Regions from separate parts of the Streptosporangium album genome, predicted to be linked through region 1. Evidence: riboswitches for the same ligand, from Rfam matches in the RefSeq annotation. Region 1 holds a riboswitch; the other holds the start of a gene.
The links. A riboswitch is a leader RNA that binds a small molecule or an ion and turns the genes downstream of it on or off. The one in region 1 is predicted to bind cyclic di-AMP.
Positions count from the first base shown of each region.

Region 2: it holds a riboswitch for cyclic di-AMP, as region 1 does, so the genes downstream of both, FHR32_RS45925 (C40 family peptidase) here and FHR32_RS03570 (coiled-coil domain-containing protein) in region 1, are expected to answer to the same signal.

Region 1 is NZ_JACHJU010000001.1:772,733-777,137, reverse strand. It holds gene FHR32_RS03585 (M50 family metallopeptidase) at 1-423, shown strand, start outside; gene FHR32_RS03580 (MarR family winged helix-turn-helix transcriptional regulator) at 481-1,011, shown strand; gene FHR32_RS03575 (DinB family protein) at 998-1,504, opposite strand; gene FHR32_RS03570 (coiled-coil domain-containing protein) at 1,568-2,503, opposite strand; cyclic di-AMP (ydaO/yuaA leader) riboswitch at 2,545-2,680, opposite strand; gene galT (galactose-1-phosphate uridylyltransferase) at 2,752-3,831, opposite strand; gene FHR32_RS03560 (DeoR/GlpR family DNA-binding transcription regulator) at 3,828-4,405, opposite strand, start outside.
Region 2 is NZ_JACHJU010000001.1:2,642,010-2,646,414, reverse strand. It holds gene lysX (bifunctional lysylphosphatidylglycerol synthetase/lysine--tRNA ligase LysX) at 1-361, shown strand, start outside; gene FHR32_RS12500 (TetR/AcrR family transcriptional regulator) at 502-1,128, opposite strand; gene FHR32_RS12495 (helix-turn-helix domain-containing protein) at 1,298-1,546, shown strand; gene FHR32_RS45925 (C40 family peptidase) at 1,568-2,614, opposite strand; cyclic di-AMP (ydaO/yuaA leader) riboswitch at 2,620-2,769, opposite strand; gene FHR32_RS12485 (amino-acid N-acetyltransferase) at 3,106-3,750, shown strand; gene FHR32_RS46655 (RDD family protein) at 3,871-4,405, shown strand, end outside.

The DNA.
Region 1 (4,405 bases):
ATGGTCAACCTGCCGCAGAAGATGGTCGGCGTCTGGAACGCCGCCTTCTCCGGGGACGAACGCGACCCCAACGGTCCGGTCGGCGTGGTCGGAGCGGGCCGGATCGGCGGCGAGATCGCCGCGTCCTCCGCTCCTGCCGAGAACAAGTTCGTCGCCCTGCTGAGCCTTCTCGCCGGATTCAACCTGGCCATCGGCATGTTCAACCTGATCCCTCTGCTGCCGCTTGACGGCGGCCACGTCGCCGGTGGGCTCTGGGAGGGGATCAAGCGAGCCTTCGCCCGTGTCACCCGCAGGCCGGAGCCGGCGCACGTGGACATCGCCAAGGTGCTCCCGCTGACCTACGCGCTGGCCTTCACGATGATGATCCTGTTCGGCCTGCTCCTCTACGCCGACCTGGTGAACCCCATCCGTCTCACCGGCTGATCCGCCGGGCCGCGTCGGACGCGGGGCAGGCGGGTCCCGCGCCGGTAGAGTTGCTCCGTGAGGGACGGGACGCCGGGAGCGGCGATCGACGTGGCGCTGTTCCGGTTGCGCCGCATCTGGGCGCGGCCACTGCGCGCACGCAGGTCGACGGACCCGCAGAGGCCGGTGCAGCTGTCGAACGTGATGGTCGTCCACGCCGTGCACAAGCTGAGTCTCGACCTGTCCGAGGTGACCGTCGGCGCCGTCGCCGAGCAGCTGGACGTGGATCCGTCCACGGCCAGCAGGCTGGTCAACGACGCCATCGGCGCGGGGTTCGTGGAGCGCGAGGAGTCGGAAGTGGACGCCCGGCGTGCCCGGCTGGTGCTGAGCGGCCGGGGGCACCGGGTGCTGGAGGTCGTCGTCCGCCACCGGCGTATCTACCTGGACGGCCTGATCGCCGACTGGGACGAGACCGATCGTGAGGTCTTCGCCCGGCTGCTCACCCGCTTCGCCGCAGCGGCCGTGGCCCACCCGGCGGACCTGGCCGACCTCGATCAGGTGATCGCTGGGGCGGTTGAGGGAGCCGGAGAATCCACTACTCCCCGGTGACGCCGTCGATCTGCTCACGGATGATGTCGGCGTGGCCGTTGTGCCGGGCATACTCCTCGATCATGTGGATGAAGATCCAGCGCAGCGAGACGTCCTCTCCCTTGCGCTGCTGCTTGCCCACGGTCTCAAGGGACAGTCCTGCGGAGAGTTCGCGGGCGCGGGCGATCTCGGTATGCCAGCGGGCGAACGCCTCCCCGGCGGAGGCGGTGTCCACCAGGTCGAAGTCGCCGTCGGGCTCCTGGTCGGTCCAGTAGATCCCCGGGCTGTTCTCGCCGTTGAGGATGTTACGGAACCAGTGGCGTTCCACCTCGGTCAGATGGCGGACCAGTCCCAGCAAGGAGAGCGTCGACGGCCCGGCCGCGCGCAGCCGGAGCTGCTCCTCCGACAGCCCGGCGCACTTGACGGCCAAGGTCTCCCGATGCCAGTCCAGCCATGAGCGCAACATGGGGAGTTCGTCGGCGACATAGGGGGGATCAACGCGATTGTCAGCCATGAGGCCCCATCATGACCGCGCGCGTGGCCACTGTCACATCTTTTTTCATCGGACGCGCCCGGCTCAGAGCATCGAGATGTGGACGTGGTCGAAGTGATTGGCGGTGACACCGCCGCGGTCAGACATGGAGCTCCAACCGGAGCCTGAGTTGATGCGCTGGCGCCAGATCACGTATTTGACACCGAGGGTGGCCCTGTTCTCGATGGCCCAGGCGGCGATCTCGTCGCCGAGGGTGACATGGGCCGCGGAGGGCATCGACCCGCCGGTGCTCATCATGAAGTCGCAGGCCCGCCCGAGCGGGTGCTCGCCACCGTCGTTCTCGGCACGGTAGCAGCCGACCTCGTAGGGGAGGGAGAAGCGTTTCTGTACGGCTCCGCGCATGATCCGGGTGCGGTCGGTGATGTTGTCGGCGCCCGTGGGCAGCTGGGGGGCCCAGCTCCCGTCGGCGCGGCGGCCGGAGCCCGTGGGGACGAGCGTGTCGAGCTTCTCCTCGATGTCACCGATCACCTTCTCGGCCTCCTTGCGCTGGGCCTCCACCGCCTGGGTCTCCTCGGCGATCTCCTTGGTGAGCCGGGCCGCCCTGTCCGCCGCCTGTTGCCTGAGATCCCGGCTCCGGGCGAAGGCCTGCAGGGAGGTGCTCTGCTGAGCGGTGAGCTGTTCCATGATCACAGAGCCGCCCAGGTCGGCGGAGAACAGCAGTGAGGGCAGGTCGCCCGTGTTGCTCTGGTAGCGGAGCTGGGCGATGGATTCGACCTGCCGGCTGGCTTCGGCGTAGGACTCCTCGGCTCTGCGCAGGTCCGCCTTGGCCGTCACCTCGGCCTCTTGTGCCTTCTTGAGGGATTCACGTTTGGCCGCGTAGGCCTCGATGAGTTTGTCGACCTTCTTGTTCAGTGTCACCAGCTCGGCGCGGAGCTTGGACTCGTCCGGCCGGGGCTCCGCGTTGCCCGCGGTCGCGGTGCCCAGGTTGAACGTGAGGGCCAGAATCAGGGAAACGGTCAAAGCCGCATGGCGACGGAACGTGGGGGATGGAGCCGCCACGACTCTCCTCTCCTCGCGCCTGCCGGGTTAGCTGACGGGTTCGGGCTGGAGGAGGCCCTTCCACCGAAGTGGTTCACCCCAGGTGCGGTGGTTCCCCGGCTCCCGGGCGACGCGCCCGGAATTAGGCATATCGGACACAAGCTCCGATGGGTGAGGATAGTAGTGGTAAACGCTAGGTAATGCGACCCTAATCTGAGATCAATAAGTGATCATTCCGTGACAACGGACCTGAGGAGCCGTGCCGTCTCCTCGGGCAGGACGTCGTTCACGAAGGCCCCCATGGCGGCCTCCGATCCGGCGAGATACTTCAGCTTGTCGGGCGCCCGGCGGATGCTGAACAGCTCCAGATGCGCGTAGGAAAGGTCGCGGCCGACATTCGCCGGCGCCTGCTGCCAGGCCGCGACGTACGGCATGGCCACACCGAACAGTCCGTCCAGCCGGCGGAGCACGTCCGTGTAGAGCGGGCCGAACGCCGCCCGCTCGGCGGCCTCCAGCGCGCACAGGTCCGGGATCTGCCGGTGGGGGTAGAGGTGAACCTCCACGGGCCAGCGTGCCGCGGCGGGGACGAAGGCCGTCCAGTGCTCGTTCGACGCCACCACCCGGACCTCCGCCTCGCGCTCGGCGGCGAGTACGTCGGCGAACAGGTTGCCGCCCGTCCGCTCCCGGTGTCGCTCGGCCGCGCCGAGGGAGAGCCGGGTGCGCGGAGTCACGTAGGGGTAGGCGTAGATCTGGCCATGGGGGTGGGTCAGGGTGATGCCGATCTCCGCTCCCCGGTTCTCGAAGCAGAACACCTGCTCCACGCCGGGGGTCGCGGACAGCTCCGCCGTCCGGTCGATCCAGGCCTCCATGACCAGGTCGACCTGGTCGGCGGAGAGGCGGGAGAAGGACGAGTCGTGGTCGGAGGTGAAGCAGACCACCTCGCACCGGCCGACCCCCGGGCGGACCTCGCTCAACCCTCCGACCTGGCTGTAGTCGCCCGTCTGGGAGGAGAAGGAGGGGAAGCGGTTCTCGAAGACCGCCACCTCGTAGGCCCCCGAGGGGATCTCGGTCGGGTGGCCGGGAGTTGACGGGCAGAGTGGGCACTCGCTCGCCGGCGGGAGGAAGGTGCGGCCCTGGCGGTGACCGGCCACCGCGATCCACTCCTCGGTGAGCGGGTCGTAGCGCAGCTCGGAGGCCGGAGGACGGGACGGCAGGTCGCGTCCGTCGATCGCACCGCGGTCGGCGGCGTCGTCGCGGTCGAAGTAGAACAGCTCCCGGCCGTCCGCCAGGTGGGTGATCGTGCGCTTCATCGGGTGATGGCCTCGCTCTCCGGCTGCGGCTGGGTAATGATCAGCTCTCCCACCTGGGCGGCGAGCTCGTCACGGGCCTCGTCCGGCAGGCCGGAGTCGGTGATCACCACGTGGGCCTGGGCCAGCTCGGCGATCGTGCTGATCCCGATCGTCCCCCACTTGGTGTGGTCGGTGAGCACCACCAGGCGGTGCGCGGAGGCGACCAGTTCGTGGTCGGTCTCCGCCTCCAGCAGGTTGGGGGTGGTGAACCCGGCACGGGCGCTCATCCCGTGCACGCCGAGGAACAGGGTGTCCACGTGGAGCCTGCGGATCGCCGCCACGGCGACCGGGCCGACCAGCGCGTCGGAGGGCGTGCGGACACCGCCGGTCAGCACGACGGTGCGGTCGGCGCGGGGCGAGCGGTGGAAGACGTCGGCGATCCAGATCGAGTTGGTGATCACGGTCAGATCGGGCACGTCGACCAGGAAGTGGGCGAGCGTCCAGGTGGTCGTCCCCGCTGACAGCGCGATCGCCGTGCCGGGCCGGACGAGCCGGGCGGCGTGCCGGGCGATCGCCTCCTTCTCCGGTTGCTGGC
Region 2 (4,405 bases), 1.9 Mb from region 1:
CCAGCCCACGTTCGTCATGGACTACCCGCTGGAGACCTCCCCGCTGACCCGCCAGCACCGCGACAATCCGCTCCTCACCGAGAAGTGGGACCTGATCGGGTTCGGCACCGAACTCGGCACCGCCTACTCGGAGCTGGTCGACCCGGTCGAGCAGCGCCGCCGCCTCACCGAGCAGTCCCTGCTCGCCGCCGGGGGCGACCCCGAGGCCATGCAGCTTGACGAGGACTTCCTCACCGCCCTGGAATATGCCATGCCGCCCACCGGTGGCATGGGGCTCGGTGTGGACCGTCTCGTCATGGCCTTCACCGGCAGAAACATCCGCGAAACGATCCTGTTCCCCCTGGTCAAGCCAGCAGGCTGAGCCGGGCGGGGCGTGACCGTTCCCCATGCGGGCGGTGCCGGGGCCAGACCCGGCGCCGTCGCGAGGGCCTGCGCCCGGCTGGGCCCGTACGGCCTGCGGGCCCAGCCGGGGTAAGTCGGCATCGGGAACCCCGTCCGGACTCAGCGCGGTTCCGGCAACGGGTCCGCCGGTCTCACGGGAGTGCGGGCGAGCCCTGCCATCAGCCAGCGCAGTGACTCGGTGAACAGCTGGGGCGGCACTGCGGCGCGGTCGACGCGGCGCTGCATGACGAGCCCCTCGAAGAGTCCGATGATCGCGGTCGCCACGAGGGCGGGATCGTGTCCCCCGCAGTGCGGGGCCACCAGGCGGGCGACCGCCGCACGGGGAGCCCACCAGCGGGCGGCCAGACGGTCGAGTAATTCCGGCCGGGTCAGCGCATAGCGCAGAAACTCCATTTCCAGCGTGCTCCGTACCGTGTGATGATCAGCCACTCCAGCCAGATATGCCCCAAATGCCGCAAAGGTGGTCTCGTCTCCCTCCCATTGGGAGGCGATTTCCCCGACGTGGTCAAGGGGGTGGGAGACCCGCTCGTCAAAGAGCGTGAGGAAGAGCTCGTTCTTTCCGGCGAAATGGGAGTAGAGGGCACCGACCGTGTGGCCGGCCCTGAAGGCGATCTCGTCGACGGAGGCGCCGGCGAAACCTTGTTCTGCGAAGACTTCGGCCGCTGCGGACAACAGACGCTTGCGGGTGCGTGCCTTGGCTTCGCTCCGGCTTAACCGCAAAGGCACCGACATATCATGAGTACTTCACGTAGCGGCCGCTATGTCAATAGCGTCCGCCACCTCTATGGAGAAGAGAACTTGACGACCTTTGAACAAGGCGTTTACCGTTCCTGACGGGCGGCATTGATTCCAACATACTCACGCCTGAGTTTCAGAGCGGGGGGAGCGACTCTAGATGGCATATCCGGAAGTGGATTCCCGTCGCGACGACAGACTCCTGGGCGCGGGCGAGATCGGTCTCAGTGACGAAGATCTCGTGCTCCTGGCAGAACTTGCCAAGGGCGTCACCGTGGACCGGGTGGGGCGTCGTCTCGACATCAGTGGCCGGACCGTCCGGCGCAGGCTCCGCGGGATCTGCGACCGCATCGGCGTGGCCACGGCGATCGAGGCCGTGGCCTGGGCCGCTCGCCGCCGACTGATCTAGGTCCTGTCCCGGTCGCCCGCCTCAGTCCGCGATCCGCACGCCGCCGGCGAAGGGGCGGTTGTCGATCGAGGCGATGTGGATGACGTCACCGGTCTGCGGGGCGTGGACCATCATGCCCGCGCCGATGTAGATCCCGACGTGGTGCAGGTCGCTGTAGAAGAAGACCAGATCGCCGGGGCGCAGCTGGTCTCTGGACACGTGGGTGCCCGCGGTCCACTGGTCACCGGTGTAGTGAGGCAGGCTGATGCCGACCTTCTGGTAGGCCCACATGACCAGGCCGGAGCAGTCGAAGGAGCCGGGCCCCTCGGCGCCCCAGACGTACGGCTTGAGCTGCTGGGTGAGCGCCCAGCGGGCGGCCTCGGCGGCCTTGCCGCTGCCGACGATCGGCACGCTGATCCGCACCCTGCTGCCTATGGTGGTCTTGGCCCGGCTGCGCACCTCGCTGAACAGGTTGCTCTCGACCTTGGCGACCAGACGTTCGATCTTGGTGCGCTTGGTGCCGATCTCCTCGAGGAGTCCCTTCACCTCGGCGGTCCGGGCCTTGGCGCTGGCCTGGGCCCGCTCAGCGTTCTTGATCGCCTGGGCGACCTGGGCGACCTCCTCGCTCTGTTGCTGCTGGAGGGCGTAGCTCGTGGTGGCCCGGTCGAGGAAGGCGTCGGGATCGTTCGACTGGGTGAAGGCGAGAGCCGAGCCCAGCCCGCCCGACATGTAGGAGCGCTGCGCCAGGAGGGTGGCCTTGGTGCGGCGGGAGGCGAGCTCGGACTCGCTGCCGGCGAGGGTCTTCTTGGCCGTCTCCGCGGCGCGCTGGGCCTGCTTGAGCTTGACGCGCCCGCCGTTGTACTGCTCGCTCAGCGTCTCGATCTCGGTGTGCAGCTTCTCGGCCTGCTTGGCGAGTTCCTTCAGGTTGGGCTGCGGGTCGGCGGTGGCCGCGACCAGAGGGGTGCCGAGGGTCAGGGAGGCGAAGGCCAGCCCGATGACCGCCATCCGGCAGGTGAGTCCACGTGAGACGTGTTCCCGGCGGGCATGTCTACCCTCGCGCTTTCCCTCAGGGTTGCGCGTGCGCTTCACCAACAGGCTCCTCTCTCGGCCGCCTACCGGGTTAGCTGACGGGTTCGGGCCGGAGGCAGCCCTACCGAGGTGCCGGTGGCACCTCGGATTCACCCCAGGGACGTGGAGGGTGGGTCCCCGGTTCCCCGGTTCCGGGGATTCGGCGGGTCAGCTCTTTACCCTGCTGACATCGAGCACGGACATTAGTGCAATTGGAGGTTCATGCTCAACCAGAACTACAAACTCGGTAGAGGTTTCACAACTGGCACGTCACGGCGAGATCACACATCTTCATGATCAACATGCGCATTACGCTGGTTTTATCCGTCTTTTGAGTGCTCATGACGGAAGTCTTCGCAGGTCCAGAGCCCCGTGAAAGGCGGATTCCGACTCTTGCCGAGGCAGCCGGCCCGGCGTGGCCACTGAGCCACCGCAGGCCATCTGGTGTCTGCGAGGTGGGAGTTAAGGGTGAGCCGTAACTCGAGAGAGTTGAGGACGTACGCTGATCGGTCATGGAGCAGGTTGCGGAGCACTCCCCTACGCAGGCCGTACACGGCACCGGGAAAGCAGGTCAGGAGGCCGGGCCCGGGGGCGGAAGTGCAGACCCCGAGCGGGACCACCGGGAGGCCGAGGCCGACGAGGCCACGGTCCGGGTGCGGCGCGCCCGCACCCGGGACGTGCGTGTCATCCGGCGGCTCGTCGACACCTACGGGGGCGCCGGCCGCCGCCTCCTGGAGAAGGCCACGGTCACCCTGTACGAGGACGTCCAGGAGTTCTGGGTCGCCGAGCAGACGGGTGCCGTGGTGGGCTGCGGGGCGCTCCACGTGCTCTGGGAGGACCTCGCGGAGATCCGCACCGTCGCCGTCGACCCCGGCTGCCGGGGGCTGGGCATCGGCAACCGGATCGTCTCGGAACTCATCCGCACCGCCGGCGAGCTCGGGCTGCGCAGGGTCTTCTGCCTCACCTTCGAGGTCGGATTCTTCGCCCGGCACGGATTCCGGGAGATCCAGGGCACACCCGTCTCCCCGGAGGTCTACGCCGAGCTTCTCGCCTCCTATGACGAGGGTGTCGCGGAGTTTCTCGACCTGGAGCATGTCAAGCCGAACACCCTGGGAAACACCCGGATGCTGCTCCACCTGACCGAGGACCAGCGCTGACATTGCCGTGGCGGTTACTGATCGGAAAGATGACTGTTGATACCTATGTCGATACCTTGTGCTGCAGCAAGCATGTGCGTCTCACATATGCCACATGCGCAGTCGAAGTGAGGTGACGCGGTGAGCATCGGACAGCCGCCGTACCAGGATGATCCCGACCGCGATCGCACACCGTCGGGACAGCCGGAGTACGGGCAGCACAGTGGGGGCCGAGACCATGACGAACACGACCCCGATGTAACGATTGTGGGATACCGAGCGGAGGCGTCACAGCCGCACACCGGTCCGGGACAGGCCCAGCCGGGGTACGGGCAGCAGCAGTACGGCCAGCAGCCGGGGTACGGACAGCAGCCGGGGTACGGCCAGCAGCAGCCGTACGGCCAGCAGCCGGCTCAGGAGCAGTCCCCCTACGGCCAGCAGCCCGCCCAGCCGGGCTACGGCCAGCAGCAGCCTGGGACGGGCCCCTACGGCCAGCCGGGCTACGGCCAGCAGTCTCCCTACGGGCAGCCCGCCCAGGAGCAGTCCTATGGCCAGCAGCAGCCGTACGGCCAGCAGCCGGCTCAGGAGCAGTCCCCCTACGGCCAGCAGCCCGCCCAGCCGGGTTACGGCCAGCAGTCGGGCTACGGACAGCAGCAGCAGTACGGCCAGCAGCCGG